3 regions of the Bartonella sp. Raccoon60 genome follow, and region 1 is predicted to be linked to each of the others. Evidence: predicted binding sites of a transcription regulator. Region 1 holds the regulator's gene; each other region holds the start of a gene.
The links. The regulator HrcA, encoded in region 1, represses chaperone genes, less so after heat shock. The targets are predictions, from matches to a motif close to GTTAGCACTCNCNNNNNGNGAGTGCTAAC.
Positions count from the first base shown of each region.

Region 2: the regulator HrcA is predicted to act here: its motif matches at 1,887-1,915, upstream of groES (co-chaperone GroES).
Region 3: the regulator HrcA is predicted to act here: its motif matches at 6,261-6,289, upstream of groES (co-chaperone GroES).

Region 1 covers NZ_CP019786.1:1,538,028-1,548,263, forward strand. Annotated here, with positions in the region: gene hemW (radical SAM family heme chaperone HemW) at 1-852, opposite strand, end outside; gene rdgB (RdgB/HAM1 family non-canonical purine NTP pyrophosphatase) at 849-1,496, opposite strand; gene hrcA (heat-inducible transcriptional repressor HrcA) at 2,024-3,094, shown strand; gene grpE (nucleotide exchange factor GrpE) at 3,215-3,877, shown strand; gene Bra60_RS06790 (sensor histidine kinase) at 4,273-6,045, opposite strand; gene Bra60_RS06795 (response regulator transcription factor) at 6,085-6,807, opposite strand; gene Bra60_RS06800 (copper chaperone PCu(A)C) at 7,358-7,894, opposite strand; gene dnaK (molecular chaperone DnaK) at 8,609-10,236, shown strand, end outside.
Region 2 covers NZ_CP019786.1:1,225,191-1,235,426, reverse strand. Annotated here, with positions in the region: gene Bra60_RS05450 (alpha-D-glucose phosphate-specific phosphoglucomutase) at 1-259, shown strand, start outside; gene fumC (class II fumarate hydratase) at 287-1,675, opposite strand; gene groES (co-chaperone GroES) at 1,964-2,260, shown strand; gene groL (chaperonin GroEL) at 2,317-3,960, shown strand; gene Bra60_RS05430 (zinc ribbon domain-containing protein YjdM) at 4,158-4,511, shown strand; partial or broken gene Bra60_RS05425 (ferredoxin--NADP reductase) at 5,087-5,916, shown strand; partial or broken gene trhO (oxygen-dependent tRNA uridine(34) hydroxylase TrhO) at 6,399-7,312, shown strand; partial or broken gene Bra60_RS05415 (type III PLP-dependent enzyme) at 7,947-9,071, shown strand; gene Bra60_RS05410 (GNAT family N-acetyltransferase) at 9,143-9,727, shown strand; partial or broken gene Bra60_RS05405 (DHA2 family efflux MFS transporter permease subunit) at 9,891-10,236, opposite strand, start outside.
Region 3 covers NZ_CP019786.1:1,203,830-1,214,065, reverse strand. Annotated here, with positions in the region: gene Bra60_RS07615 (hypothetical protein) at 1-69, opposite strand, end outside; gene hisS (histidine--tRNA ligase) at 661-2,148, shown strand; gene Bra60_RS05340 (peroxiredoxin) at 2,273-2,797, opposite strand; gene Bra60_RS05335 (alpha-D-glucose phosphate-specific phosphoglucomutase) at 3,005-4,633, shown strand; gene fumC (class II fumarate hydratase) at 4,661-6,049, opposite strand; gene groES (co-chaperone GroES) at 6,338-6,634, shown strand; gene groL (chaperonin GroEL) at 6,691-8,334, shown strand; gene Bra60_RS05315 (zinc ribbon domain-containing protein YjdM) at 8,532-8,885, shown strand; gene Bra60_RS05310 (ferredoxin--NADP reductase) at 9,461-10,236, shown strand, end outside.

The sequences.
Region 1 (10,236 bases):
TGAAAAAAAAGAGGAATTTTTTAGTGACTGCTTAATAAAACGTCCATGGGCACCTGGACCAAAACCTGCATATTCATGATAACGCCAATAAAGGAGATTATGGCACGATTCAGCACCAGGAATCGCATGATTTGATATTTCATAGGCTGGAAGACCATACATAGTGGTTATTTCTTGGGTAAGAGTATAAAGATTTGCTGCTTGCTCTGAGGCTGGTAGGATCAGTTTTCCTGCTGCATGAAGCTTTTTAAAGGTTGTTCCATCTTCTATGGTGAGTTGGTATAAAGAGAGATGGTCTGCGGCCAAATTAATGGCTTGCAAAAGTTCAGTTTCCCATTGTTTAAGTGTTTGTTTGGGGCGTGCGTAAATTAAGTCAAAAGATAAACGTGGGAAAATTTCACGTGCTAAATTAATAGCATGAAGAGCTTGCTTAACGTTATGGAGACGACCAAGTTGTTGTAATGCTTTATCATTGAGTGCTTGTACACCTAAAGATAAACGGTTAACACCTGCTAACTGATAACTACGGAAGCGATTTGCTTCTACACTAGAAGGATTAGCTTCAAGTGTGATTTCAGCTTTGTCATCGATTGTCCAGTTTTTTGCGACAGCTTGTAATAAACGATCAACAGTTTGAGGTGCCATAAGGGAAGGTGTTCCTCCTCCAATAAAAATGCTTGTAATGTGGCGAGGGCCTATTTCCTTAGCTTGTGTTGTTATTTCACGTTCAAAAGCGTTTGCAAAACGGGGTTGATCTACTCCATTTATACGAACATATGAATTAAAATCACAATAAGGACATTTGCTCGTGCAAAATGGCCAATGAATGTAAATGCCAAAGGGTTTCGTCATGAGAGAACTAAAAGATTTTCCGCAAAGAGTTTAAAGGCCCGTGCGCGATGCGAAAGAGGAGTTTGACCATGAAGTTTCCAACTGTGTTTTTGTTCTGTTGACATTTCACCAAAGGTATTTTCGTATCCATCAGGTAAAAAAATAGGATCAAAGCCAAAACCTTTATTTCCTCGTGGTGGCCAAATGAATGTACCTTCAACACTACCGCGAAAATAATCCGCATGTCCATCGGGATATGCAAGGCAAACAACCGATATAAATCGACCTTTACGTTGATTTTTTTTCAGAGGGTCAACTTTTTGTAATTCATTTTCTACTTTTTGCATAGCCTTTACAAAATCACGTGTACCATCGGGTTGGAGAGCCCAATCAGCTGTATAAACACCGGGTGCACCATTTAAGGCGTCTATTTCCATGCCGGAATCATCAGATAAAGCAGGAAAATTTGTGGCTTTTGCGGCTGCAAAAGCTTTGATATAAGCATTTTCTTCGAATGTTGTTCCTGTTTCTTTTGGTTCGGGCAAGCCAAGTTCTTTTACCGATTGTGTTGTTATACCAAAAGGAGCAATCAATGTGGTAATTTCATGGAGTTTACCAGTGTTATGCGTAGCAATAATAAGTTTTTTGATTGTGATATTTCTCATGTGTATGTTTCCTGAAATAAGGCAATAATCTCGGTTTAACTCAGCGTTTATTTATAGAATAAAAATTGGTAACAGTGATTTTGACAATTCGCATACAACGAAACAATGCAACATCATTAAAATTTTTTAGTAGTTGCTTAAATTTTTTATATCAATGTATTGATTCATTAAATAATAAAATTGATATCAATTTTAATTTGTAAATTTTTATAGCATGGATTAATATTTTATATATCGTAAAGAATAAATTTCAAATGATTTTTAAAAATTTATTGCAGAGTACAATGAGCTGTATTTGTCATCAGTTCGATAATTATAAAAAGAATTATTTTTTATTTTCATGAGACATAATTCTGCATATTTTTATATTTATTTTTAGGTGATTATTCATATTTAATAATGGTATTATTGTAATAGATATTCGATATATTTTTTGCACTGTATTTAGATTATTTGACCATATCTTTGAAAAACTTATATAATCTTATATAATAAAGAAGGATTTTTAAAATAGTGAAACAGTTGTGATGAAGAAAATATCCCTTGATGACTCCTTAAAAAATCTTGATAAGCGTTCACGTGATATTTTTTGTCATATTGTTGAGGCTTATCTTAATGATGGTGAACCGGTGGGTTCACGTAATCTTTCGCGCCTTTTACAACAAACGTTATCACCTGCAACAATTCGCAATGTAATGAGTGATCTTGAGCATCTTGGTTTAATTTATGCGCCGCATGTGTCTGCAGGGAGAATGCCAACACAATCAGGTTTGCGATTTTTTGTTGATGCATTTATGGAAGTAGGTGATTTACCAACCGAGGAACGTGAAAACATTGAAAATAAAGTTAAAGAAGTTGGTAATGCACAATCAGTTGAACATTTTTTAATTCAAGCAAGTCAAATTCTTTCGGATCTTTCACGAGGAGCAGGATTGGTTCTCGCAACGAAACAGGAAGGTACACTGAAACATATCGAGTTTGTACGTCTTGATAGAGAACACGCTCTTGCAATTTTAGTGACACAAAAAGGCGATGTTGAGAATCGTATTATTCAGTTACCAGAAGGTGTGACTCATGCACAATTGACAGAAGCAACAAATTTTCTCAATGCTCATATACAGGGATGTACACTTAATGAAGCAAAAGCAGAAGTTGCACGTTTATGCTCAGAGACACGAGCTGCTCTTCATCAATTGTCTCAACATCTTGTTGAAACTGGTTTAGCTCTCTGGGGAGGGGAAGATTCAGATAATAAAATACATCTTATTGTTCGGGGGCGGGGCAACTTACTTGAAGATGTGAAGGCAGGAGAAGATTTAGAGCGGCTGAGATATTTGTTTGATGACCTTGAAACACGTGAAAGCATGGCGCAGTTACTTGATTTAGCAGATGAAGGATCAGGAGTGCGTATTTTTATTGGTTCAGAAAATAAATTATTTTCACTTTCTGGTTCTTCTTTAGTGGTAGCCCCTTATTGTGATACACAGAAAAGAGTCATTGGTGCTGTAGGTGTTATTGGACCAACACGTCTTAATTATGCAAGGATTGTCCCTATGGTTGATTATACAGCTCAACTTGTATCACAATTATTACGTTAGCATAGTTGAATGTTGTCTTAGGAGCGATCATTGTGCTAACCGATAAGTAAAAAGCTCTTGATTTTTGTTTGAAAAATTTCGATATCAGGAGTATAAATTTTATGAAGGAATAGAATTTTTATGTTTGATGAAAAGAACAAATTTGCTGATGCTTCATTTGAAAATTGTGATTTGAAGAATCCAATTGATTGTGATGTACTTAAACAAGATTCTGATGAGTTTTTAAAGATACATGAGGGAGAAAGTGACCCAAATGCTGAGGTAGAGGAAATTCAGTCTGCTGACCCTTTGGTTATTTTGCAGGATGAAAATAAGCAGCTAAAAGATCAAATTTTACGTCTTGCAGCAGATATGGAAAATCTTCGACGTCGAACAGCTCGTGATGTAGCTGATGCTAAAGCATATTCAATTGCTAATTTTGCTCGTGATATGTTGTCTGTTTCTGACGATTTGCATCGCGCATTGGCAGCAATTCCAAAAGATGCAGGTGAGAATAATTCCGGTTTGAAAACATTAGTGGAAGGTGTTGAAATGACCGAGCGTGCAATGATGACAGCTTTAGAGCGTCATGGGGTCAAAAAAATTGATCCAGAAGGACAAAAATTTGATCCTCATTTCCATCAAGCAATGTTTGAAATTCCCAATGCTGATGTGCCAGAAAACACTGTTCAACAAGTTGTTCAAGCAGGTTATATTATTGGTGAACGTGTCTTACGCCCGGCAATAGTTGGCGTAACTAAGGGGGCAGTAAAAGAAGTTTCTGTTGAATCTGAAACGGTGTAAATATATTGGAAAAAAATTTTATCGTGAAATGCCAATTTTTAAATCTACATTCGTATAAAGTATTGCATTGAATGGTTTAAAACTATTCCGATTTTGAAGATATAAAACAATTCAATTATTTTGTAGAGCCTTTTATGCAAAAAATTATACTTGAGATTCAAGATATAAAAACGATGAGATTATTTGAGAAAGTTCTTAGGCTTTCAATTAATTGAGATCTGCAGCTATTAGTTGTATTATAAAGAATTTAAACTCTTTCACTTATTTCTTAATTTTCAATTTAAAAATATCTTTGCATATTATTTGATTTTACGAGGATTTATAATTAATTATTCTTGTTTTGTACCTAAATGAGTATAGAAAATTATTATTTTCTTTTTCATTTGAAAGGGAAATTATTTGGTAAGTGGAAGGGTGATAATAAATCGAGCACCAATTTTTTCTTTTTTAGATTTGGGATCAATAATATTTTCAGCCATGAGAGTTCCATTATGAGCTTCAATGATTTGCTGACTAATTGCAAGGCCAAGACCTGAATGTTTCCCAAAAGCATCTTTGCCTGACCGATCAGTATAGAAACGTTCAAAAATACGTTCAATATTTTCTGAACGAATACCTGGTCCATTGTCTTCGACAGTTAAAATGAGATTTGAAGCATTATTTTTCATTGTAATACAAATTTTACCATTTTTACGAGGTACAAAAGAACGTGCATTTTCAATGAGATTGGAAATCACCTGCCCTAAACGTAATTCATGCCCTACAATTAGGTAAGGTTTGCCATTAATTCGTGGAATAATATTCAAATTAATATCAATATTTTGTTTATTACAATGGATTTCACGAATAGCTTGAATAAGGCTTTTTAACAATGAACCCATATCAACTATTTTAGCAGTTTCGCGAACAAGTTCTGCATCTAATCGCGATGCGTCAGAAATATCGGTAATTAAACGATCAAGGCGATGCACGTCATGTTGGATAATTTCAAGTAATTGTGTCTGTTGTGCTTTATTTTTAGCCAGTGGTAATGTTTCAACGGCACTGCGCAGCGAGGTAAGAGGATTCTTTAATTCATGACTTACATCGGCTGCAAAACGTTCAATGGCTTCAATGCGTGTATAAAGAGCGTTGGTCATATCACGAATAGAGGTAGAAAGACGACCAATTTCATCTTCACGTTTTGAAAAATCAGGAATTGTTATTCTCTTACTGCGACCATGACGCACGCGATTAGCGGAGGAAGATAATTTACTTAGTGGATGCGCAATAGTATGAGCTAAAAATAGAGAAAGAACCAAGAAAACACTTCCAACAACGGCAAAGATTTTAAAAATTCCTAATCTTTCACTTTCCACAATATCATCAATGTCTGTACCAATAGTTGAAAGCAAAAGAGCACCAACGACTGCACGATAACGTTGAACAGGTACAGCAACTGAAACAATTAATTGACCTTGCCTGTTACGTCGTTTAGCAGTGGCAGAAGAGCCATTTAATGCTAGATAAACTTCAGGATGAAGAGCTTCATTATCTTTTGCTTGTCTTCTATCAACAGCAATACCGTTGCCATAGAGTGTATTAAAAAACAATAATTTTAAGTGCTCCCATAAATTTTGTTTTGTTTGGATAGGAGGTAAATCATAAGTAAAAACCTCACCACTCGAATAAAGAACACGTGAATCAAGAAGCAAAGTTGCGTCACGGTCATATATCCGTGCTCTTGTTGTTTTTGGTGTAATAAGACGTCGTAAAAGTGGAGCAACTTGTTCGGAATTAATGGGAAAATCCCAAGTATCAGTGGATTGAAGCATTGGTGTAACACTTTCTCCAGCTTGTAATTCCAACAGTTTTTGAGGGTCAATTAAAATAGAGTTTGTGTCTATTGTTGCAGAAGCAGCAATAGCTCCAGCAATAATTTTTCCTTGGGTGCGTAAACTTTCAATTTTTGCTTCAATCAAACCATTACGAAATTGGTTAAGATACAAAATACTTATAACTAGAATACCAAGGGCAGCAAGATTTAAAATCACAATACGGCGTGTGAGACTGGAAAAGAACAATTGTCTCAAAAGTCGCTGTATCTGAAAATACAAATGAAAAAACATAGAAAGCTGTATCGGAGAAGTATTATTTGATGATTTATTTAGTAGAGTATTTTTTCTCATCGAGTTCTTCGCCGTTTAACCTATTGTGGCAAAATGGTTTCATACTTCATGAAAACGGTAACCTACACCATAAAGCGTTTCAATCATTGCAAAATCATTATCTACTTGTTTAAATTTTTTACGCAAACGCTTAATGTGGCTGTCAATGGTACGATCATCTACATAAATTTGATCGTTATAGACAGCATCCATTAAAGCATCACGACTTTTAACAACTCCTGGCCGTTGCGCTAAAGTTTGCAGAATTAAAAACTCTGTAACTGTTAATATAACAGGTTTGTTTTTCCATGTACATATATGGCGTTCTTGGTCCATAACAAGATCACCACGTTTGAGAGAAGAAGCTGGTGTTGTGCCTACCGGAAGTGGTTGGTTGCGAGCATTAGAACGACGCAAAACAGCTTTTACTCGCTCAATAAGAAGACGTTGAGAAAAAGGTTTTGTAATGAAATCATCAGCTCCCATCTTGAGACCAAAAAGTTCATCAATTTCATCGTCTTTAGAGGTTAGAAAAATAACTGGAAGATCAGATTTTTGACGCAAACGGCGCAAAAGCTCCATACCATCCATTCGTGGCATTTTAATATCAAAAATAGCTAAATGTGGAGGGTGAAGTGTTAAGTTTTTAAGTGCAGCTGATCCATCTGTATAACTTTCAACCCGATAACCTTCTGTTTCAAGGGCAAAAGATAAAGATGTTAAAATATTACAATCATCGTCAACCAGTACAATCGTTTGGGTGACGGTTGGAGTATCTTTCATGGTTTCTTAAACCTTTCTCACTATAGAAGCGAACCTTTCATATTATATATATGGGAGTTCACATTTTATTTGCAAAACAAATATGGAACAAATTGTAGCAAAGACAAGAACCTTTTGTTTTGTAGCAAAGGTTATTTTTCTTTACAATTTTGTAATGCTTGTGTGCGTATTAAGATCCCTTTTTTCGATATAAAATTTTTATTAAGATGTTTTTTATCAAATTTTACTCTGTTTCTGCCTAAAAAAATAGAGTAAGTTTATTCAATTTATCTATCTGTTATTTAAAATAATAGTTTATAATAATATCAAAAAAGTGCACTTTTTGCGAAAAAGGAAACAATTTTGAAGGTACATTTGATAAATTTCAACTTGAGATAGAAAAAGGAATATTAAGATTAAAAGGGAGATAATGAATGATTATTTGCAAAGTGTTGTTTTGTTTACAGTGATAAATGAAAGATAATAGGACTTTTTACAAAAGTATACATCTTATAAGAAAGTGAAATATTGGGAATTTTAACATAATCAAATTAAATAATTACGAAAAAACTTATTTAGAAGGAAATGTTGCTCCTGTTGTTTTGGCCAAAAAGTCAACTTCGATTATTCCTGCTTTTTCAAAAATTAATTTTGCATTAATTTTTTCATTGTGTTGAAATGGTTTTGAAAGCCCTATAAACATAATATGATTACCGCCAGGTTTAAGGATGATTTCACCCTTTCCTGGAATTTCAATGCCATTTGGTATCTTTTTCATTTGCATAATATTATTAGTTACTGACATAGAATGAATTTCTGTTTCTTTTGCTCTATTTGTCGAAATGGCAATCAACTGGTCAGGAGTATCGCTATGATTAATAATGTAAAGATAACCACTACCCACTTTTGCATTTTTAGCTGTTGTACGTGTCCAAGGGTCAATGATTTCCAAATTACCGAGTTTATATTGGTGGGCGTTTGTAGCTGAGGGACAAGCTATAAAAATAAAAACACACAAGAGATTCAGAATATTATTTTTGTTTAAGTATTTTACAGTGGTGTTATATATAAAGAAATCTTTTATTCTTTTGGTAATAAAAGTCATGATTATTTGGTCCTCTTTTTTATCTTCCTTTTATATAAATGCTTTTTTATTTAGAGCAAGAACTTTATTCAAAATAAAGGAGAGTGTTGTTTGCATTATATTGATTTATGAGAGAGTGAAAAGTATGTACATATTGGTTAAACAACTAAAAATAATTATAAGAGATTATAAAGACAAACGATTTAATTTTATGTTTCTGCAAATTTTAAAAAATGTCTTTAACAATATAATTAAAATAAAAAACGCTTTGTCTCAATATAGATCACATTATAATCAAATATGATTATATATAATAATTTGCGATGAACTATTTTTTGTAACGAATATTTACTTGATATTTTTTATAGCTATGAGAAGAAAAAGAAAAAGCTAAAAACTAATTCTATCCTTGATAATTTTATTATAAATTCATGTTTTTATAAGAGTTGTAAGAGGAATACAGTATTCTATTTAATTTTATGCTGTAAAAATGGTTTTGAAATGAAGGTATTAAGGGTAAATTTTTATTTTAGTGATGTTTCTTTCGTTATTCTCTTGTAGGGATCAAGAGATATTCTTATATACCAAGAAACAAGCTTGTTATGATTCTCAATTTATTATTTGTTTAATTTAAAATTAATGTAAGATATAAAATGTGATAAGGAGCTGTCAAAGAAAAATGCTTGATAAAGATTGCTTGATAAAGATTTAGACAGCTTGCTGAGTGGAGATTAAAATATGGCAAAAGTAATTGGTATTGATTTGGGAACAACTAACTCCTGTGTTTCTGTTATGGATGGCACGAATTCAAAGGTTATTGAAAACTCAGAAGGAGCGCGGACAACACCTTCAGTTGTTGCTTTCACTGATAGTGGAGAACGGCTTGTTGGACAACCTGCTAAACGGCAAGCGGTTACAAATCCTGAAGGGACAGTTTTTGCAGTTAAACGTTTGATTGGGCGTCGTTTTGATGATCCTATGGTTGAAAAAGATAAAGCGCTTGTACCTTACAAAATTGTTAAAGGTGACAATGGCGATGCATGGGTTGAGGAAGCAGGTAAAAAATATTCTCCATCACAAATTTCAGCAATGATTTTGCAAAAGATGAAAGAAACTGCCGAGTCCTATTTGGGTGAAAAGGTTGAGCAAGCTGTCATTACTGTCCCTGCTTACTTTAATGATGCACAGCGCCAAGCTACTAAAGATGCTGGTAAAATTGCTGGGCTTGAGGTTTTACGGATTATCAATGAGCCTACAGCAGCGGCTTTAGCTTACGGTTTAGATAAGAAAGATGGAAAAACAATAGCTGTTTATGATCTTGGTGGTGGTACATTTGATATTTCTGTTCTTGAAATTGGAGATGGTGTTTTTGAAGTTAAATCAACCAACGGAGATACATTCTTAGGTGGTGAAGACTTTGATATGCGCCTAGTTAGTTATTTTGCAGAGGAATTCAAGAAAGAGCAAGGGATTGATCTGAAAAATGATAAACTAGCGTTGCAGCGTTTGAAGGAAGCTGCAGAAAAAGCGAAGATAGAGCTTTCTTCTTCACAACAAACTGAAGTTAATTTACCGTTTATTACAGCTGATCAGTCTGGTCCTAAGCATTTAACGATGAAATTGACACGAGCGAAGTTTGAATCTTTAGTTGAAGATTTAGTCCAGCGAACTATTGAGCCCTGTAAAGCAGCATTAAAAGATGCAGGATTGAGTGCAAGTGAGATTGATGAAGTTGTTTTAGTGGGTGGTATGACCCGTATGCCTAAGATACAGGAAGTTGTACAAAATTTCTTTGGTAAAGATCCACATAAAGGTGTTAATCCTGATGAAGTTGTTGCTATGGGTGCGGCTATTCAAGGGGGGGTGTTGCAAGGTGATGTAAAAGATGTATTGCTTCTAGACGTAACACCTTTGTCTTTAGGTATTGAAACATTGGGTGGAGTATTTACGCGTTTAATTGAACGTAATACCACTATTCCTACTAAAAAGTCGCAAACTTTTTCAACGGCTGATGATAATCAGAATGCTGTGACTATTCGTGTGTTTCAGGGTGAACGTGAAATGGCTAATGATAATAAGTTATTAGCTCAATTTGATCTCGTTGGTATTCCGCCAGCACCACGTGGCGTTCCTCAGATTGAAGTTACTTTTGATATTGATGCGAATGGTATTGTGAATGTTTCTGCTAAGGATAAAGGAACTGGTAAGGAACATCAGATTCGTATTCAAGCATCGGGTGGTTTAAGTGATGCTGATATAGAAAAGATGGTTCAGGATGCAGAAGCACACGCTGCTGAAGATAAAAAACGTCGTGAAAATGTTGAAACTAGAAATCAAGCGGAGTCTCTTGTCCATTCAACTGAGAA
Region 2 (10,236 bases), 310 kb from region 1:
TGACCCCATTGATCATAGTGTGAGTATACGGCAAGGGGTCCGTATTTTTTTTGACAATGGGGCACGTTTAGTGGTTCGTCTTTCTGGGACGGGAACAACAGGAGCTCTTGTTCGGCTTTATCTTGAACAGTATGAGGGAGATCCCCGTAAGCATAATCAAGATCCACAACAAGCTCTTCATCCTTTAAAGCAAGCTGCTTTTGAGGTGTTAAAAATCAAACATCATTTAGGACGAGAACAGCCCGATATTATTACATAAACGTTTTTTTTGGCAATAATTCTTCTCTTATTGTGGATGAATCATCTTTTGAGGATCAACAAGTCGATCATAATCAGCAGCAGAAACACCTGCTTTTAAAGCTTCTTCACGGAGACTTGTCCCATTTTTATAGGCTGTTTTAGCAATTTCAGCGGCTTTTTCATATCCAATTTCTGGAGCAAGAGCAGTAACCAACATGAGAGAACGTTCCATCAAAGCGTGAATATGCTCTCTATTTGCTTGTAATCCTTGGATACAATATGTCTCAAAAGAGCGCATACAATCTCCTAAAAGATTAAGTGATTGCAATACATTATATCCAATAACTGGCTTATAGGTATTGAGTTCAAAATGTCCCTGGCTGGCAGCAAATGTGATGCAGCTATGGTTGCCAAAGACTTGGCAAGCAACCATGGTCAAAGCCTCACATTGTGTTGGATTGACTTTTCCCGGCATGATAGAAGAACCTGGCTCATTTTCTGGAAGGTTCAACTCACCTAATCCTGAACGAGGTCCCGATCCTAAGAAACGAATGTCATTGGCAATTTTGAACAGGTCAGCTGCTAAGGCATTGAGGCTGCCATGAAAATGCGTAAGAGCTCCGTGATGAGCGAGCGCTTCAAATTTATTATGAGCGGTTTTGAAAGGGATCCCTGTAAGAGTGCTTATTGTTTCGGCAAATGCTTTATCAAAGCCCGATGGAGCATTGAGACCTGTTCCGACGGCTGTGCCTCCTTGAGCAAGCATTTGAACATCGGTGAGTGCTGTTTCAATTCGTGTGCGATTGGCTTCTAGAGCGGTACGATAGCCTGAAAATTCTTGTCCTAATGTAAGAGGTGTTGCATCTTGAGTATGGGTTCGCCCGATTTTGATGATGTCGGTAAATTCTTTTTCTTTTTTCTGTAGGCTCGCAATAAGGGCATCAAGAGCTGGTAACAGATGTTGGCGTGTTTGCAGTGTGGTGGCAATATGTAAGGCTGTGGGAAAGGAATCGTTAGAGGATTGGCTCATATTCACATGATCATTCGGGTGAACTGGTGTTTTGCTTCCAAGAGCTCCTCCCAAAAGGACATTAGCATGGTTGGCAATGACTTCATTGACATTCATATTGCTTTGTGTGCCGGAGCCTGTTTGCCAAACAGAAAGAGGAAAATGAGCATCGAATTTTCCTGCAAGGACTTCATCAGCTGCGGTAACAATCGTTTGCCCGATATTTTGCGGAAGTTTGCCTTTTTCCATATTAACGAGAGCTGCGGCTTTTTTAATAAGACTTAAGGCATAAATTACGGTCAAGGGTTGTTTTTCTATCCCTATATTAAAATGATGAAGGGAACGTTCCGTTTGTGCTCCCCAATAACGATCATTACGTACGGCGATTGTTCCAAAACTATCAGTTTCTTGACGAGTTGTAAGCATGACGACCCCTATGATGATTCATTTAAGTTTTTTATACTATAGATTAATCAAAGAAAAATTAAGTGCTAAAATTTTTTATAATGGAAAACAGTTAACAAGACTATTGCTCAAATTTTCCACGAGAGAAAACGGAGGACGACAAAAAGGTGCAGATTAATTTTTATTGAGAACCCTTGACATTGTAACAAGGCATTTTTATATTTGTTTTATTGTTAGCACTCGTCGCAAGAGAGTGCTAATAGGAACTTAAGATTAATTCAGTTATATTAAGTTTTAAGGATATAAAACATGGCTAATATACAATTCCGCCCACTTCACGATCGTGTCGTTGTTCGTCGGGTTGAATCTGAAAATAAAACAGCTGGTGGGATTATCATCCCTGATACAGCAAAGGAAAAACCTCAAGAGGGTGAGATTATTGCGGTTGGGAGTGGTGCTCTCGACGATAATGGAAAGCGCGTTCCTCTAGAAGTGAAAGCAGGAGATCGCGTCTTGTTTGGCAAATGGTCTGGAACTGAAGTTAAGATTAATGGTGAAGACCTCTTAATCATGAAAGAGTCTGATATTATGGGAATTTTGGGTTAATCCAATTTCTCAATTATTTTATTTGATTATTTAAGACAACTCCAAGGAGAAATTAAATGGCTGCTAAAGAAGTCAAATTTGGCCGTGAAGCGCGTGAGCGTTTATTGCGCGGTGTTGATATCCTTGCTAATGCTGTTAAGGTAACGCTCGGCCCTAAAGGGCGCAATGTGGTAATTGATAAATCATTTGGCGCGCCTCGTATTACAAAAGATGGTGTATCTGTTGCAAAAGAAATTGAATTGGAAGATAAGTTCGAAAATATGGGCGCGCAAATGTTGCGTGAAGTGGCTTCGAAGACCAATGACATTGCAGGTGATGGAACAACAACAGCTACTGTTTTAGGACAAGCAATCGTACAAGAAGGTGTAAAGGCTGTTGCTGCTGGGATGAACCCAATGTGTCTCAAGCGTGGGATTGATGCAGCTGTTGAAGAAGTCGTTGAAAATCTTTTCAAAAAAGCAAAAAAAATTCAAACTTCAGCAGAAATTGCGCAAGTTGCAACGATTTCCGCAAATGGTGCTGTTGAAATTGGGAAAATGATTGCCGATGCTATGGAAAAAGTGGGCAATGAAGGCGTCATCACAGTGGAAGAAGCGAAAACAGCTGAAACTGAATTAGAAGTTGTTGAAGGTATGCAATTTGACCGTGGCTATTTGTCTCCTTACTTTGTGACAAATGCTGAAAAGATGGTTGCTGATCTTGATGATCCTTATATCCTGATTCACGAAAAGAAACTGTCTAATTTGCAATCTTTGCTTCCTGTTCTTGAAGCAGTTGTGCAATCCGGTAAACCTCTCCTTATTATCGCAGAAGATGTGGAAGGTGAGGCTTTGGCAACCCTCGTGGTTAATAAATTGCGTGGTGGTTTGAAAATCGCTGCTGTTAAAGCTCCAGGATTTGGTGATCGCCGTAAAGCGATGTTAGAAGATATTGCTATCTTAACATCGGGTCAGGTTATTTCTGAGGATGTTGGCATTAAGCTTGAAAATGTTACCTTAGATATGCTTGGACGTGCAAAGAAAGTTAATATCACTAAAGAAAACACAACCATTATTGATGGTGCTGGGCATAAGGCTGAAATTACTGCACGTGTTAACCAGATTAAAGCACAGATTGAAGAAACAACTTCTGACTATGATCGTGAAAAACTGCAAGAAAGACTCGCAAAACTTGCTGGTGGTGTTGCCGTTATTCGTGTTGGTGGTGCAACAGAAGTTGAAGTGAAAGAAAAGAAAGACCGTGTTGATGATGCCTTGAATGCGACACGAGCAGCTGTAGAAGAAGGTATTGTTGCTGGTGGTGGAACTGCACTCTTGCGTGCTGCAAATGCATTGACTGTCAAAGGAAAGAATCCTGATCAAGAGGCTGGTATCCACATTGTACGCCGTGCTTTACAAGCGCCAGCACGTCAAATCGCGATGAATGCAGGTGAAGAAGCGGCAATTATTGTTGGCAAGGTGCTGGAAAATAATTCAGATACGTTTGGTTACAATACCGCGACAGGGCAATTTGGTGACTTGATTGCTTTAGGAATTGTTGACCCAGTAAAAGTTGTCCGTTCTGCTTTACAGAATGCTGCATCGATTGCAAGCCTTCTTATCACAACAGAAGCAATGGTTGCTGAACTTCCAAAGAAAGAGACACCAATGCCTCCAATGGGCGGTGGTGGAATGGGCGGAATGGGCGGAATGGATTTCTAAGTCGCCTTCGTCAAAGATAAAAGAAAAACGGGCCTACTGGCCCGTTTTTCTTATGCTTGTTCTTTCATTTTATGACCAAATCAGCTAACAAATTTTTGCTTTGCTCATTTCAGTATATCTTGTGTTCAATAGATCTTTTTTCTTGTTTTATTGGATGCATGATTTACGATCAATAATTTCTCTTGAACAAAGGCGGGATGTATGCTCAATTGCCTCAGTGTCCTCAGTGTGATGGTCTTTATATTTATGAAGACAATAGTCGTTTTATTTGTCCTGAATGTGCGCATGAGTGGCCTCAAAACAAGAATGAAAAGCTTCCTATCTCTTTTGAAGTTTATGATGTTAATGGTCAGCTTTTAGCAAATGGTGATAGCGTGATGGTCATTAAAGATCTTAAAGTGAAGGGGTCTTCATCTGTTTTAAAAAGCGGTACAAAGGTTAAGAATATTCGTTTGGTAGAGGGAAATCATAATATTGATTGCAAAATACCTGGAATTGGTCAGATGGCTTTAAAGTCAGAATTTGTAAAAAAGTTTAATACCAAAAAATGATCATCCTACACTGATGCTCTCTTTTTCAATAATAAAAGGAAGGAAGAGAGAGAAAAGAGCGTCAAAATACTCATTTTTATTTTGCAAGAAAGTATCCAATTCTTACTTGCTCTTTATTATAGAGAGAGAAATATTCTTCTTTTCTTCCTGTACTGTTTTTTATGCACTCCATAAGTTTTTTTGAAAAAATAGTTATTCATATCAAAAGTTTATGAGCAGAGTCAGTAAAAGAAGAGAGAGCATAATAGTAAAATAGTATTGTGTTTTGGATCTTGTTTGTTAAGAATTTAAGTCATTGGTGAAGAATGCAATGGATGCCGAATGAGAGACAAAATATCTTTTATCAGAATTCTATAAGATTACAGTTATTACTGTTGCACTTGACTTTACTATTCGTTATTCCATTTTTTTCCTTTTGCATTCATGGTATAATACATATCTATTCTTAATTCAGTATATAAACTATTGAATCAATAGTTTATATTGTAAAAAAATATCAGTAGATGATTATGCAGGGATTATACTATTTATAAAATGTGTTATTAAATGTTGTATCAAAATATAAGGAAGAATTTATGAGCGCATCAGCAACCAATGTTCAGTCAAATATCGAGAATGTTGCTTTAAATTTTCCAATTCCTGAAAATGTGTTTGCGCTTACTGTCCAAGAGGTTCATCATTATACGGATAATTTATTTAAATTTCGCCTTAATCGTCCGGAAAGCTTTCGTTTTCGTTCGGGCGAATTTGTTATGATTGGTTTGCCGAATGCAGAAAAGCCAATTTATCGCGCTTATTCAATTGCAAGCCCATATTGGGATGAACAGCTCGAATTTTTTTCGATCAAGGTTCCAGGAGGACCATTAACAGAACATCTTCAAAAAATTAAAATTGGTGATACAGTTTTAATGCGTAAAAAATCGACTGGAACTTTAGTTCTTGATGCTCTTATCCCTGGAAAACGTCTTTATCTTCTTTCAACAGGGACAGGTGTTGCTCCTTTTGCAAGTCTTATTCGTGATCCCGAAACATATGAAAAATTTTCCCAGGTGGTGCTTATTCAAACAACGCGTGTGTGTAATGAACTGACATATGCGAAAGATCTGTTGCTTCTTTAGAGCATGATCCGTTAGTTGGTGAATATGTAAAACAGTTGAAATTTTATCCTATGACCACCCGCGAACCTTCAGAATATATGGGACGCATTACCACTGTTATGGAAAGCGGTGCTTTTTTTGAAAGAACTGGATTGCCGAAAATCAATCCTACGGAAGACCGTGTTATGATTTGTGGTTCGATGGCAATGCTGAAAGATTGTGCTAGGATATGTGAAACCTTTGGTCTTGTTGAAGGAGCCAATAATGCCCCGGCGACTTATGTTGTGGAACGGGCCTTTGTGGGATAAAAGAGCAACCTGTTTTACAGAATAAAAGGTGCTCATTCGTTTTTTAATTTTTCCATTCCGATCGATATGAGGAAACATTTCAATAAATTCTCTTTGTGAACTCTATTTATTAGATGAACACAGAAAGTGGTAAGGTATTCTTATATTATTATAGCTTTCTGTAAGAAAAATTATATTTGAACAAGAGATAATTCAGGATTTGAAGAAGAGTGATTTCATCAGCAACTTCGGCTGAAAATGAAGATATGCATAACTTGTCCTGTCTTTCTTATTTGAAATGCGCCTATGGGTAGGAAAAATAATTACCTTTATAATCATAATAACTGAGGAGCTGTGATGCTGGATAGTGTCATTTTCTTTTGATAAGGGTGTTCTCTTTTCATAAAAAGATATTCTGCGTGTAGAAGCAAATGACAGAATAATATAAAAGAAAAGGACGAATAGTTCTTGAAATTAAATAAAACCCGCGTTATGTCGATGTTATGGAAAAGAAATTTAAAGTTGCTGCTCTTTATTGCTTTGCAGATTTGAAGCATTATAGTCAATTGCAAAAGCCTTTGCTGAATTTATGTCAGACAAATGGCATTAAGGGAACTCTTCTTTTAGCAAAAGAGGGAATCAACGGCACTGTTGCTGGTTCCTGCAGTGCAATTGAAAAGTTAATAGATTTTATCACTGCAGAGCCTACATTTCAAATGCCCGAGATTAAATATTCATGGGCTTCAAAAATGCCTTTCATCGTTTGAAGGTGCGGCTAAAAAAAGAAATTGTAACAATGGGGATTGAAGATGTTAATCCGTTAAAAGTTGTTGGAACGTATGTAGCACCTGAAGACTGGAATGCTCTTATCCAAGATGAAGAAACACTTTTAATCGATACACGGAATGATTATGAATATGCGCTTGGGAGTTTTCAAGGAGCCATTGATCCTTGTATTAAAACATTTCGTGAATTTCCTGAGTGGATTATGAAACATGAAAGCGATTTGAAAAGAAAAAGAAAATTGCTATGTTTTGTACAGGGGTATTCGGTGTGAAAAATCAACCGCTTATGTCCGTAGCCTTGGTTATGATCAAGTTTATCACTTAAAAGGTGGTATCCTCAAATATTTGGAAACTATCCCAAAGGAAAACAGTTTGTGGCAGGAGAGTGTTTCGTTTTTGATGAGCGTGTTTCTGTAGGACATGGTCTCGAAGAATGTGGACGCGAATTGTGTCGCGCCTGTCGTTCCCCTCTTAGTGCTGAAGATAAGCTATCCTCTCATTATGAAGAAGGTGTCTCTTGTGATGCTTGTTATAATACGCGGGATGAAAGTGATAGACAACGCTTTCGGGAACGTCATAGACAATTTCAATTATTAAAATTGCGTGCAGCGTATCCTCATTGTGAACAATAAAAGCCTTCTTTTATATCATTTTAAAAAAGAATATTTTAAGACTGAACATTCTCTAATTTATGGTTAGATATACAGATAATAAGGATACAAGCTTGTTCTTGTTTCCGAGTGATCTGTTTCTTTTTTGCATCATTTTTGATTAAAAGTTAAAAAAGTTTTAAAATTAAAAAAAATGATTGAAATGAATAAAAATTGGCTTTATACGCGATGTTGCCCAAAGTCGCACGTGCCTGTGGGTGTCCGCTGGTTCTCAAATGGTGGGATTAACCGGTACGGTACCTGGAACTAACCGCTCCAGTCATTCTTATGACCAATCAAAAGAATGAGGACATCTTGAAGCAACGACGGTGCGGGCCTTTCTGGTGTCTTCCAGCTGTTCAAATGCTGGGTAACTAAAGAGGCACACCTCATTGCCTTCATGCGGAATTGGCTTCTCACTCCAATCAAAAAGGCAGACAACGTAGAACAATGCGGTTTTCGCGCTGTTTTTTCGTGGCATGCAATGCTTATTCTTCCCGGTTGTTTTTAATCGGGTGAGAGAGTGGATGTATGTCTTTTTGTTTTTTTGCTATTGGCAGCGTTTGCTGCTCATTGGCGTAAGTTAGGGATGTCTTGTCCCTAGGGAGAAGTGCAAATGGCAACGCAACGTATTCGCGATTTTCTTGCAACGCATCGTTCTGAAGGGCCCTGTTTGGTTGTTGTCTTGATTTGTTCATGGAAAATTATTTAATTTTGAAAAGGCTCTTCCACAGTCACGTATTTTCTATGCAATCAAAGCAAAATCCAGCACCTGAGATTTTGCGCTTGCTTGTTTCTTTAGATCGTCTTTTGATGCTGCTTCTGTAGCAGAAATTGAAATGGCTTTAGCGGCAGGTCTACAGCTAATCGTATTCTTTTGGTAATACGATAAGAAAGAGCGCGATATTGCGCGTGCGCATGCGCTTGGTATTTCACTTTATGCCATTGACTGTTTTGAGGAAGTAGAAAAAGTTGCTCGTGCTGCACCGGGAGCTCGTGTTTTTTGCGCGTTCTTACTGATGGAGAAGGAGCAGAGTGGCCGTTATCGCAAAAATTTGGCTGTGTTCCTTCTATGGCTGTTGATGTCTTACGTTATGCGCATCACTTAGGTCTGCAGGCCCATGGTGTTTCCTTTCATGTGGGTTCTCAGCAGACAGATTTGAATGCATGGGATCGTGCTTTATCGGATACAGCTTTTGTTTTTAAATCTTTGAACAAGAAGGTATTCAGTTGCAATTAGTGAATATGGGCGGTGGTTTTCCGACACGTTATTTGAAAGAATTTCCAACAGTGCAAACCTATGGTATGTCCATTTTTGATGCATTGAAAAAAATATTTTGGGAATCGTATTCCTGAAACAATTATCGAGCCAGGGCGCGCGATGGTAGGTAATGCGGGTGTTATACGCACAGAGGTTGTTTTGATCTCTAAAAAGGAAAAATGATAACGTCCGTTGGGTTTATCTTGATATTGGCAAATTTAATGGTCTGACTGAAACTATGGATGAAGCCATTCGCTATCCTATTGAAACGGCTCATGATGATCAAGCAATGGAACCATGTATTTTAGCTGTCCGACGTGCGATTCGGCAGATATTATGTATGAAAAAACGCCTTATTTGCTTCCTCTTTCTTTAACAATAGGTGATGAACTCTTGATTCATGGGACCGGTGCTTATACAACAACTTATGCATCTGTTGCATTTAATGGTTTTGAACCTTTACGATCGTATGTAATTTGAGATTTTGTATAAGGTACCTCTCTATTTTTGCCTAATGGGGTGTTTAAGGTGCGGTTTAATGGGTAACAGAGATGAAAAAGATTCATTTTCAAACAAAAAATGGTGCGCGTTTTACGCTTATGTCTGAGCAAGAAGTCGATGCTCTTCATCGGGAGAAACTTCTCGATTTGGTCATGGGAGAGGAACGTAAGCATAAATCATCAGAAATTTTACGTTGCGGCCGGTTTCCAGCTTTTGGACTTTCTTTTGTTGTTAAAAATTTTCTTGATGAGCTCGTAGGAAGTGTGCGTCTTTGGAATATTACTTTTCACAAAGGGCAAAATGAGATTCAAGGTGCTTTGCTTTTAGGGCCTTTAGCTGTGGCAACTGAGTGTTCTGATCTAGGCATTGGGTCAGTTTTAATGCAGCATTCAATTGAAACAGCAAGACAATTAGGCCATGGTGCTATTTTCCTCGTGGGAGATTCTGAATTTTATCAGCGTTTTGGTTTTTCAAGTCATTTAACAAAAAATTTCGCTATGCCTGGAGTTTATGAAAAACATCGTTTTCAAGCTTTGGAATTGATCCCTCAATATCTTATTGGATGTCATGGTCTTTTAGTTTCAAGTGGAGACCTACGGGATTTAAGCCATAATCAGCATTATAAAGTAGCTTAAGATTTTAGAGTATTTCATTTTACTTGTTTGTTCATAATAACGCTGAGGCTATTTTTTCGTTTTCATTCATGAAGTCATATCATTGATATTTAAGAATATGGTTAAATTCTTTTGTTGATACATTCAGTACCATAAATGCCTATTGCCCTTTATAACATGAAACTTAATGGCCGTGAGGAATATCAGCAGAGGGTGATATTTTTTTAAGAAAAACGGTTAAGAAGGTTAAAAGACTAAAGAGAATAGTCATCATAAAAAAAAATATCGCTAAAAGCCATAACTGTCGCTTGTATGAAAGTGATACCAAAAAGTTGTAATAAGGCAAGGGCATGTGAATCAAACGTATAAGAATGGAAATACATGGTGAGCTTTGCAAGCATTTCAGTTGCTTGGATATTTCCTGCATGGATGGTTTCAGCTATTCGTCCGTAATGGAGAGCAGAGCGTTCCATCATAACAGTACCGATAATAGCAAGTCCTACTGCACCGCCGAGATTGCGTGTTAAATT
Region 3 (10,236 bases), 330 kb from region 1:
CGTCTCTAAAGAAAATTCACCTGTAAAATGTCGCTCTAAGGGATGCTTCGTTGGGATCCGCGTTTCCATATCTCTCTCTCCTTCAATAATTCTTAAACTTAAAATGAGAAAAACCAATGCAAGTTCCAAAAAAAATGAAAAAAGGAAAAAACAAACTGAAATCAAAATGCTAAAAAGCTTAAGAAGGAGACAAAATAATACGCAGCAAGTATAGCCTATCTCACTCCGCACTGTGAAAAAAGAAAATCACACAAACAATATTGCTCAGACTTCTTCAAAAGGAGAAACCATACAAAAAAACATAAAAATGAAAAAAAACAAAAACTGTCAACTCGCTGAGCATTTTAAAGTAAGCAACAGATAACAGAAAAATAATCCAAATATACAATAATTAAATATCAAATAAGAAATTGGAAAAGGCCTTAAGAGAATGATTTTAAAAGCGTGAGGAAAGATTTTATGAGATAAAGCTTTTTGATTATATGTTGTTTTTTAGCTTCTTTGATGGCACGTTTAGCGAAACAATTGATATCATTAAGTTGCTGATAGAGGTGATATTGTGGTGGTGTATAACCGCAATTATATAAAATCGTTGCAGCGTTTGTTATGATAAGATAGACACAGTGATCTATCAAGACACATTGCTGCTAGAGAAAAACAATGGCTATGAAACAAGAAAGAACAAAAGCCCGTTTACCCCGCGGTTTTATTGACCGCACAAGCGCGCAATTATATAGTATTGAAACAATGGTTGCTCAAATTCGTGAGGTTTATGAACTTTACGGTTTTGAGGCATTGGAAACGCCGATTTTTGAATATACGGATGTTCTTGGTAAATTCTTGCCCGATTCAGATCGACCAAATGCGGGTGTTTTTTCTTTGCAAGATGATGATGAGCAATGGATGTCTTTACGCTATGATTTGACTGCTCCGTTAGCTCGTTATTTTTCCGAGAATTTTGAAACTTTACCTAAGCCCTATCGAAGCTATCGTTATGGGCCAGTTTTTCGGAATGAGAAGCCAGGACCAGGACGTTTTCGACAATTTGTGCAATTTGATGCCGATATTGTTGGGGCACCAACGGTGTTGGCTGATGCAGAAATCTGCATGATGGCAGCAGATAGTCTAGAAAGATTAGGGATTCAGCAGGAAGATTATGTTATTCGTTTGAATAATCGGAAGATCTTGGACGGCGTTTTGGGATTGATTGGTCTTGGCGGAAAGGAGCAGGAGGAGAAACGCTTAACTGTTCTGAGAGCTATTGATAAGCTCGATAAATTTGGTTCAGAAGGGGTTCGCTTGCTTTTAGGGCAGGGGCGTTTGGATGAAAGTGGTGATTTTACCAAAGGAGCGGGACTAAAGGACAAAGAAATTGAGTGTGTTCTTGCTTTGATGGCTGTTAGTGCTAAGACAGCTGAGGAGACAATTGATAATCTGAAAAAGATGGTTGAGCATAGTGATCAAGCGCTTGAAGGTCTCTGTGAGCTTGAAGAAATGCAAGCGATTTTTGCTGAAAATGGCTATCAGAACCGTATCAAAATTGATCCATCAGTTGTGCGAGGATTAGAATATTATACAGGACCTGTTTTTGAAGCTGCTCTACTTTTTGATATTTTTAATGATGATGGGCAAAAAGTTGTGTTTGGATCTGTTGGTGGAGGGGGACGTTACGATGGGCTGGTTGCTCGCTTTCGTGGGGAAAATATTCCAGCAACAGGTTTTTCTGTTGGTGTTTCACGTTTGATATCTGCTTTGCAAAATCTTGGCAAACTTCCTGTGAAGGAAACGATAGGTCCCGTTGTGGTTTTAATGATGGATAAAGAACCAGAAGCTCTCGTACGCTATCAAAAAATGGTCATGCGTTTACGCCAAGCGGGGATTCGATCTGAACTCTATTTAGGTGCATCAGGGATTAAAGCACAGATGAAATATGCTGATCGGCGTCGTGCGCCGTGTGTAGTTATTCAGGGGGCACAAGAGCGCCAAGAAGGAAAAATTCAGATCAAAGATTTGGTCGAGGGAGCACGTTTATCCCACGAAATTAAAGATAATCAAACATGGCGTGAGAGTCGACCAGCACAAATAACTGTCGATGAAGATCAACTCGTTCAAACAGTTCAAAATATTCTCATTTCTCAAAGATCATAGAATCTTTAAGGCTCAAAAATCATAAAATCTTTAGGAACGGAAAAAACTTAAAAGTCCCTTCCCTTTTTTATATAAAAAATAAGGGAAGGGAGAGAAAAATCGGGTGGGAAAATAACCGCTACAATTACCCTTGTAGGATCTTTAAAATATTTTGTGGTGAGGAGACTTCGTAAGGATCTGTGGCACAATTGTCTGATATGCCTGGCTCTTCAAACCATTGTTCAATTATGCCATCCTGAATCACAGCAGCATAGCGCCATGACCGCATACCAAAACCGATATTATCTTTGGCAACCAACATTCCCATTTTCCGTGTAAATTCACCCGATCCATCGGGAATAAGTTTCACATTTTTAATGCCTTGGTCTTTTCCCCATGCATTCATAACGAAAGCATCATTTACGGAAACGCAATAAATTTCATCAATACCTACTTTTTTAAATTCATCATAGAGTTTTTCAAAATCAGGAAGTTGAAAAGTTGAGCAAGTAGGTGTAAAGGCTCCGGGCAGGGAGAAAAGAATAACCCGTTTTCCTTTGAAATAAGTGTCGCTGTTGACATCTTGCCACCGATAAGGATTATCGCCACTCACTGATTCATCACGAACACGTGTGTGGAAGGTAACATTGGGAACTTTTTTTCTAAACATGATTGCACTCCTGTGCTTTATATAAGAAGGGTATTTCCGACAATTTTGAGTTTTGTTTTATCTTTAAGGATGTCGTATAGTTTCTTTAATTTGCAGGTATTTTATGTTTGCGTCAAGAGAAATTAATAATCAATTTTAAGGGAGTATTCATGTTTCAATTAAGTCATTATGCTTTGCAGGTGTCAGTATGACGGCGAATATTATTTCATGACGGTGAATATTATTTCGACAACGGCTTTTAAAGATCAAAAGCTTGGAACGTCTGGTTTGCGCAAAAAGGTATCGACTTTTCAACAGCCTCATTATGTTGAAAATTTTATTCAATCTATTTTTAATACTGTGGGACCTCTTAAGGGAAAATTGCTCATTTTGGGAGGAGATGGACGCTATTTAAATCGGACGCTTATTCAGATCGTGTTAAAAATGGCTGCTGCCAATGGTGTTGGATTTATTAAAGTCGGTAAAGGCGGGATTTTATCTACACCTGCTGTTTCGCATCTTATTCGCAAGTATCATGCTCATGGTGGTATTATTTTCTCGGCAAGTCATAATCCTGGAGGAGAACAGGGTGATTGCGGGATAAAATATAATATTTCTCATGGGGGACCAGCACCTACTTCTTTGTGTAATGCTATTTTTGCTGCATCACAACATTTGTCTTTTTATAAAATTGTTGACGTTTCAGAGATCGATTTAGATAGGCAAGGAACGGTATTTATTGGGTCTATGCAGGTTGATGTGATCGATCCCGTTGCAGATTATAGTGCGCTGATGCAGGAAATTTTTGATTTTGAGTGTATTGCTCAAGCGGTTTCTGAGGGATTAAACTTCCGGTTTGATGCAATGCATGCTGTGACGGGCCCTTATGCGCAAGAAATTTTTGAAAAATGCTTAGGATTTCCTGAAGGAACAGTTGTTCATGGAACGCCTTTACCGGATTTTGGTGGCAAACATCCAGATCCGAATTTGGTTCATGCTAAGGATTTATATGATTTATTAATGTCAGAGAAAGGGCCTGACTTGGGAGCTGCTTCTGATGGCGATGGAGATCGTAATCTTATTATTGGTCGCCAACAATTTATCACTCCTTCTGATTCTCTTGCGATTATGGCTGATCATGCTTCTTTAATTAAAGGATATCGACGAGGTCTTGTGGGCGTTGCACGCTCTATGCCAACTGGGCGTGCTGTCGATTGTGTTGCAGAGAAAAAAGGATTGAATTTGTTTGAAACGCCAACGGGGTGGAAATTTTTCGGAACACTCCTTGATGCTGGAAAAATAACTTTTTGTGGGGAAGAAAGCTTTGGCACAGGGTCGGATCATGTGCGCGAAAAGGATGGATTATGGGCTGTTTTATTCTGGTTGAATCTTCTTGCTGTTACAAAAAAAACAGTGGCGCAAATTGCTCAACAGCATTGGCGTACCTATGGACGTTTTTATTTTTCACGATATGATTATGAAGAGGTGGAGTCCCACAAAGCTTTTGCAATGGTAGAACAATTATCCGCATGCTTACCAGAGCTAGGAACAAAAGTAGCTGGATTAACGGTCGAAAAAGCCGATGATTTTATTTATCATGACCCCATTGATCATAGTGTGAGTATACGGCAAGGGGTCCGTATTTTTTTTGACAATGGGGCACGTTTAGTGGTTCGTCTTTCTGGGACGGGAACAACAGGAGCTCTTGTTCGGCTTTATCTTGAACAGTATGAGGGAGATCCCCGTAAGCATAATCAAGATCCACAACAAGCTCTTCATCCTTTAAAGCAAGCTGCTTTTGAGGTGTTAAAAATCAAACATCATTTAGGACGAGAACAGCCCGATATTATTACATAAACGTTTTTTTTGGCAATAATTCTTCTCTTATTGTGGATGAATCATCTTTTGAGGATCAACAAGTCGATCATAATCAGCAGCAGAAACACCTGCTTTTAAAGCTTCTTCACGGAGACTTGTCCCATTTTTATAGGCTGTTTTAGCAATTTCAGCGGCTTTTTCATATCCAATTTCTGGAGCAAGAGCAGTAACCAACATGAGAGAACGTTCCATCAAAGCGTGAATATGCTCTCTATTTGCTTGTAATCCTTGGATACAATATGTCTCAAAAGAGCGCATACAATCTCCTAAAAGATTAAGTGATTGCAATACATTATATCCAATAACTGGCTTATAGGTATTGAGTTCAAAATGTCCCTGGCTGGCAGCAAATGTGATGCAGCTATGGTTGCCAAAGACTTGGCAAGCAACCATGGTCAAAGCCTCACATTGTGTTGGATTGACTTTTCCCGGCATGATAGAAGAACCTGGCTCATTTTCTGGAAGGTTCAACTCACCTAATCCTGAACGAGGTCCCGATCCTAAGAAACGAATGTCATTGGCAATTTTGAACAGGTCAGCTGCTAAGGCATTGAGGCTGCCATGAAAATGCGTAAGAGCTCCGTGATGAGCGAGCGCTTCAAATTTATTATGAGCGGTTTTGAAAGGGATCCCTGTAAGAGTGCTTATTGTTTCGGCAAATGCTTTATCAAAGCCCGATGGAGCATTGAGACCTGTTCCGACGGCTGTGCCTCCTTGAGCAAGCATTTGAACATCGGTGAGTGCTGTTTCAATTCGTGTGCGATTGGCTTCTAGAGCGGTACGATAGCCTGAAAATTCTTGTCCTAATGTAAGAGGTGTTGCATCTTGAGTATGGGTTCGCCCGATTTTGATGATGTCGGTAAATTCTTTTTCTTTTTTCTGTAGGCTCGCAATAAGGGCATCAAGAGCTGGTAACAGATGTTGGCGTGTTTGCAGTGTGGTGGCAATATGTAAGGCTGTGGGAAAGGAATCGTTAGAGGATTGGCTCATATTCACATGATCATTCGGGTGAACTGGTGTTTTGCTTCCAAGAGCTCCTCCCAAAAGGACATTAGCATGGTTGGCAATGACTTCATTGACATTCATATTGCTTTGTGTGCCGGAGCCTGTTTGCCAAACAGAAAGAGGAAAATGAGCATCGAATTTTCCTGCAAGGACTTCATCAGCTGCGGTAACAATCGTTTGCCCGATATTTTGCGGAAGTTTGCCTTTTTCCATATTAACGAGAGCTGCGGCTTTTTTAATAAGACTTAAGGCATAAATTACGGTCAAGGGTTGTTTTTCTATCCCTATATTAAAATGATGAAGGGAACGTTCCGTTTGTGCTCCCCAATAACGATCATTACGTACGGCGATTGTTCCAAAACTATCAGTTTCTTGACGAGTTGTAAGCATGACGACCCCTATGATGATTCATTTAAGTTTTTTATACTATAGATTAATCAAAGAAAAATTAAGTGCTAAAATTTTTTATAATGGAAAACAGTTAACAAGACTATTGCTCAAATTTTCCACGAGAGAAAACGGAGGACGACAAAAAGGTGCAGATTAATTTTTATTGAGAACCCTTGACATTGTAACAAGGCATTTTTATATTTGTTTTATTGTTAGCACTCGTCGCAAGAGAGTGCTAATAGGAACTTAAGATTAATTCAGTTATATTAAGTTTTAAGGATATAAAACATGGCTAATATACAATTCCGCCCACTTCACGATCGTGTCGTTGTTCGTCGGGTTGAATCTGAAAATAAAACAGCTGGTGGGATTATCATCCCTGATACAGCAAAGGAAAAACCTCAAGAGGGTGAGATTATTGCGGTTGGGAGTGGTGCTCTCGACGATAATGGAAAGCGCGTTCCTCTAGAAGTGAAAGCAGGAGATCGCGTCTTGTTTGGCAAATGGTCTGGAACTGAAGTTAAGATTAATGGTGAAGACCTCTTAATCATGAAAGAGTCTGATATTATGGGAATTTTGGGTTAATCCAATTTCTCAATTATTTTATTTGATTATTTAAGACAACTCCAAGGAGAAATTAAATGGCTGCTAAAGAAGTCAAATTTGGCCGTGAAGCGCGTGAGCGTTTATTGCGCGGTGTTGATATCCTTGCTAATGCTGTTAAGGTAACGCTCGGCCCTAAAGGGCGCAATGTGGTAATTGATAAATCATTTGGCGCGCCTCGTATTACAAAAGATGGTGTATCTGTTGCAAAAGAAATTGAATTGGAAGATAAGTTCGAAAATATGGGCGCGCAAATGTTGCGTGAAGTGGCTTCGAAGACCAATGACATTGCAGGTGATGGAACAACAACAGCTACTGTTTTAGGACAAGCAATCGTACAAGAAGGTGTAAAGGCTGTTGCTGCTGGGATGAACCCAATGTGTCTCAAGCGTGGGATTGATGCAGCTGTTGAAGAAGTCGTTGAAAATCTTTTCAAAAAAGCAAAAAAAATTCAAACTTCAGCAGAAATTGCGCAAGTTGCAACGATTTCCGCAAATGGTGCTGTTGAAATTGGGAAAATGATTGCCGATGCTATGGAAAAAGTGGGCAATGAAGGCGTCATCACAGTGGAAGAAGCGAAAACAGCTGAAACTGAATTAGAAGTTGTTGAAGGTATGCAATTTGACCGTGGCTATTTGTCTCCTTACTTTGTGACAAATGCTGAAAAGATGGTTGCTGATCTTGATGATCCTTATATCCTGATTCACGAAAAGAAACTGTCTAATTTGCAATCTTTGCTTCCTGTTCTTGAAGCAGTTGTGCAATCCGGTAAACCTCTCCTTATTATCGCAGAAGATGTGGAAGGTGAGGCTTTGGCAACCCTCGTGGTTAATAAATTGCGTGGTGGTTTGAAAATCGCTGCTGTTAAAGCTCCAGGATTTGGTGATCGCCGTAAAGCGATGTTAGAAGATATTGCTATCTTAACATCGGGTCAGGTTATTTCTGAGGATGTTGGCATTAAGCTTGAAAATGTTACCTTAGATATGCTTGGACGTGCAAAGAAAGTTAATATCACTAAAGAAAACACAACCATTATTGATGGTGCTGGGCATAAGGCTGAAATTACTGCACGTGTTAACCAGATTAAAGCACAGATTGAAGAAACAACTTCTGACTATGATCGTGAAAAACTGCAAGAAAGACTCGCAAAACTTGCTGGTGGTGTTGCCGTTATTCGTGTTGGTGGTGCAACAGAAGTTGAAGTGAAAGAAAAGAAAGACCGTGTTGATGATGCCTTGAATGCGACACGAGCAGCTGTAGAAGAAGGTATTGTTGCTGGTGGTGGAACTGCACTCTTGCGTGCTGCAAATGCATTGACTGTCAAAGGAAAGAATCCTGATCAAGAGGCTGGTATCCACATTGTACGCCGTGCTTTACAAGCGCCAGCACGTCAAATCGCGATGAATGCAGGTGAAGAAGCGGCAATTATTGTTGGCAAGGTGCTGGAAAATAATTCAGATACGTTTGGTTACAATACCGCGACAGGGCAATTTGGTGACTTGATTGCTTTAGGAATTGTTGACCCAGTAAAAGTTGTCCGTTCTGCTTTACAGAATGCTGCATCGATTGCAAGCCTTCTTATCACAACAGAAGCAATGGTTGCTGAACTTCCAAAGAAAGAGACACCAATGCCTCCAATGGGCGGTGGTGGAATGGGCGGAATGGGCGGAATGGATTTCTAAGTCGCCTTCGTCAAAGATAAAAGAAAAACGGGCCTACTGGCCCGTTTTTCTTATGCTTGTTCTTTCATTTTATGACCAAATCAGCTAACAAATTTTTGCTTTGCTCATTTCAGTATATCTTGTGTTCAATAGATCTTTTTTCTTGTTTTATTGGATGCATGATTTACGATCAATAATTTCTCTTGAACAAAGGCGGGATGTATGCTCAATTGCCTCAGTGTCCTCAGTGTGATGGTCTTTATATTTATGAAGACAATAGTCGTTTTATTTGTCCTGAATGTGCGCATGAGTGGCCTCAAAACAAGAATGAAAAGCTTCCTATCTCTTTTGAAGTTTATGATGTTAATGGTCAGCTTTTAGCAAATGGTGATAGCGTGATGGTCATTAAAGATCTTAAAGTGAAGGGGTCTTCATCTGTTTTAAAAAGCGGTACAAAGGTTAAGAATATTCGTTTGGTAGAGGGAAATCATAATATTGATTGCAAAATACCTGGAATTGGTCAGATGGCTTTAAAGTCAGAATTTGTAAAAAAGTTTAATACCAAAAAATGATCATCCTACACTGATGCTCTCTTTTTCAATAATAAAAGGAAGGAAGAGAGAGAAAAGAGCGTCAAAATACTCATTTTTATTTTGCAAGAAAGTATCCAATTCTTACTTGCTCTTTATTATAGAGAGAGAAATATTCTTCTTTTCTTCCTGTACTGTTTTTTATGCACTCCATAAGTTTTTTTGAAAAAATAGTTATTCATATCAAAAGTTTATGAGCAGAGTCAGTAAAAGAAGAGAGAGCATAATAGTAAAATAGTATTGTGTTTTGGATCTTGTTTGTTAAGAATTTAAGTCATTGGTGAAGAATGCAATGGATGCCGAATGAGAGACAAAATATCTTTTATCAGAATTCTATAAGATTACAGTTATTACTGTTGCACTTGACTTTACTATTCGTTATTCCATTTTTTTCCTTTTGCATTCATGGTATAATACATATCTATTCTTAATTCAGTATATAAACTATTGAATCAATAGTTTATATTGTAAAAAAATATCAGTAGATGATTATGCAGGGATTATACTATTTATAAAATGTGTTATTAAATGTTGTATCAAAATATAAGGAAGAATTTATGAGCGCATCAGCAACCAATGTTCAGTCAAATATCGAGAATGTTGCTTTAAATTTTCCAATTCCTGAAAATGTGTTTGCGCTTACTGTCCAAGAGGTTCATCATTATACGGATAATTTATTTAAATTTCGCCTTAATCGTCCGGAAAGCTTTCGTTTTCGTTCGGGCGAATTTGTTATGATTGGTTTGCCGAATGCAGAAAAGCCAATTTATCGCGCTTATTCAATTGCAAGCCCATATTGGGATGAACAGCTCGAATTTTTTTCGATCAAGGTTCCAGGAGGACCATTAACAGAACATCTTCAAAAAATTAAAATTGGTGATACAGTTTTAATGCGTAAAAAATCGACTGGAACTTTAGTTCTTGATGCTCTTATCCCTGGAAAACGTCTTTATCTTCTTTCAACAGGGACAGGTGTTGCTCCTTTTGCAAGTCTTATTCGTGATCCCGAAACATATGAAAAATTTTCCCAGGTGGTGCTTATTCAAACAACGCGTGTGTGTAATGAACTGACATATGCGAAAGATCTTGTTGCTTCTTTAGAGCATGATCCGTTAGTTGGTGAATATGTAAAACAGTTGAAATTTTATCCTATGACCACCCGCGAACCTTCAGAATATATGGGACGCATTACCACTGTTATGGAAAGCGGTGCTTTTTTTGAAAGAACTGGATTGCCGAAAATCAATCCTACGGAAGACCGTGTTATGATTTGTGGTTCGATGGCAATGCTGAAAGATTGTGCTAGGATATGTGAAACCTTTGGTCTTGTTGA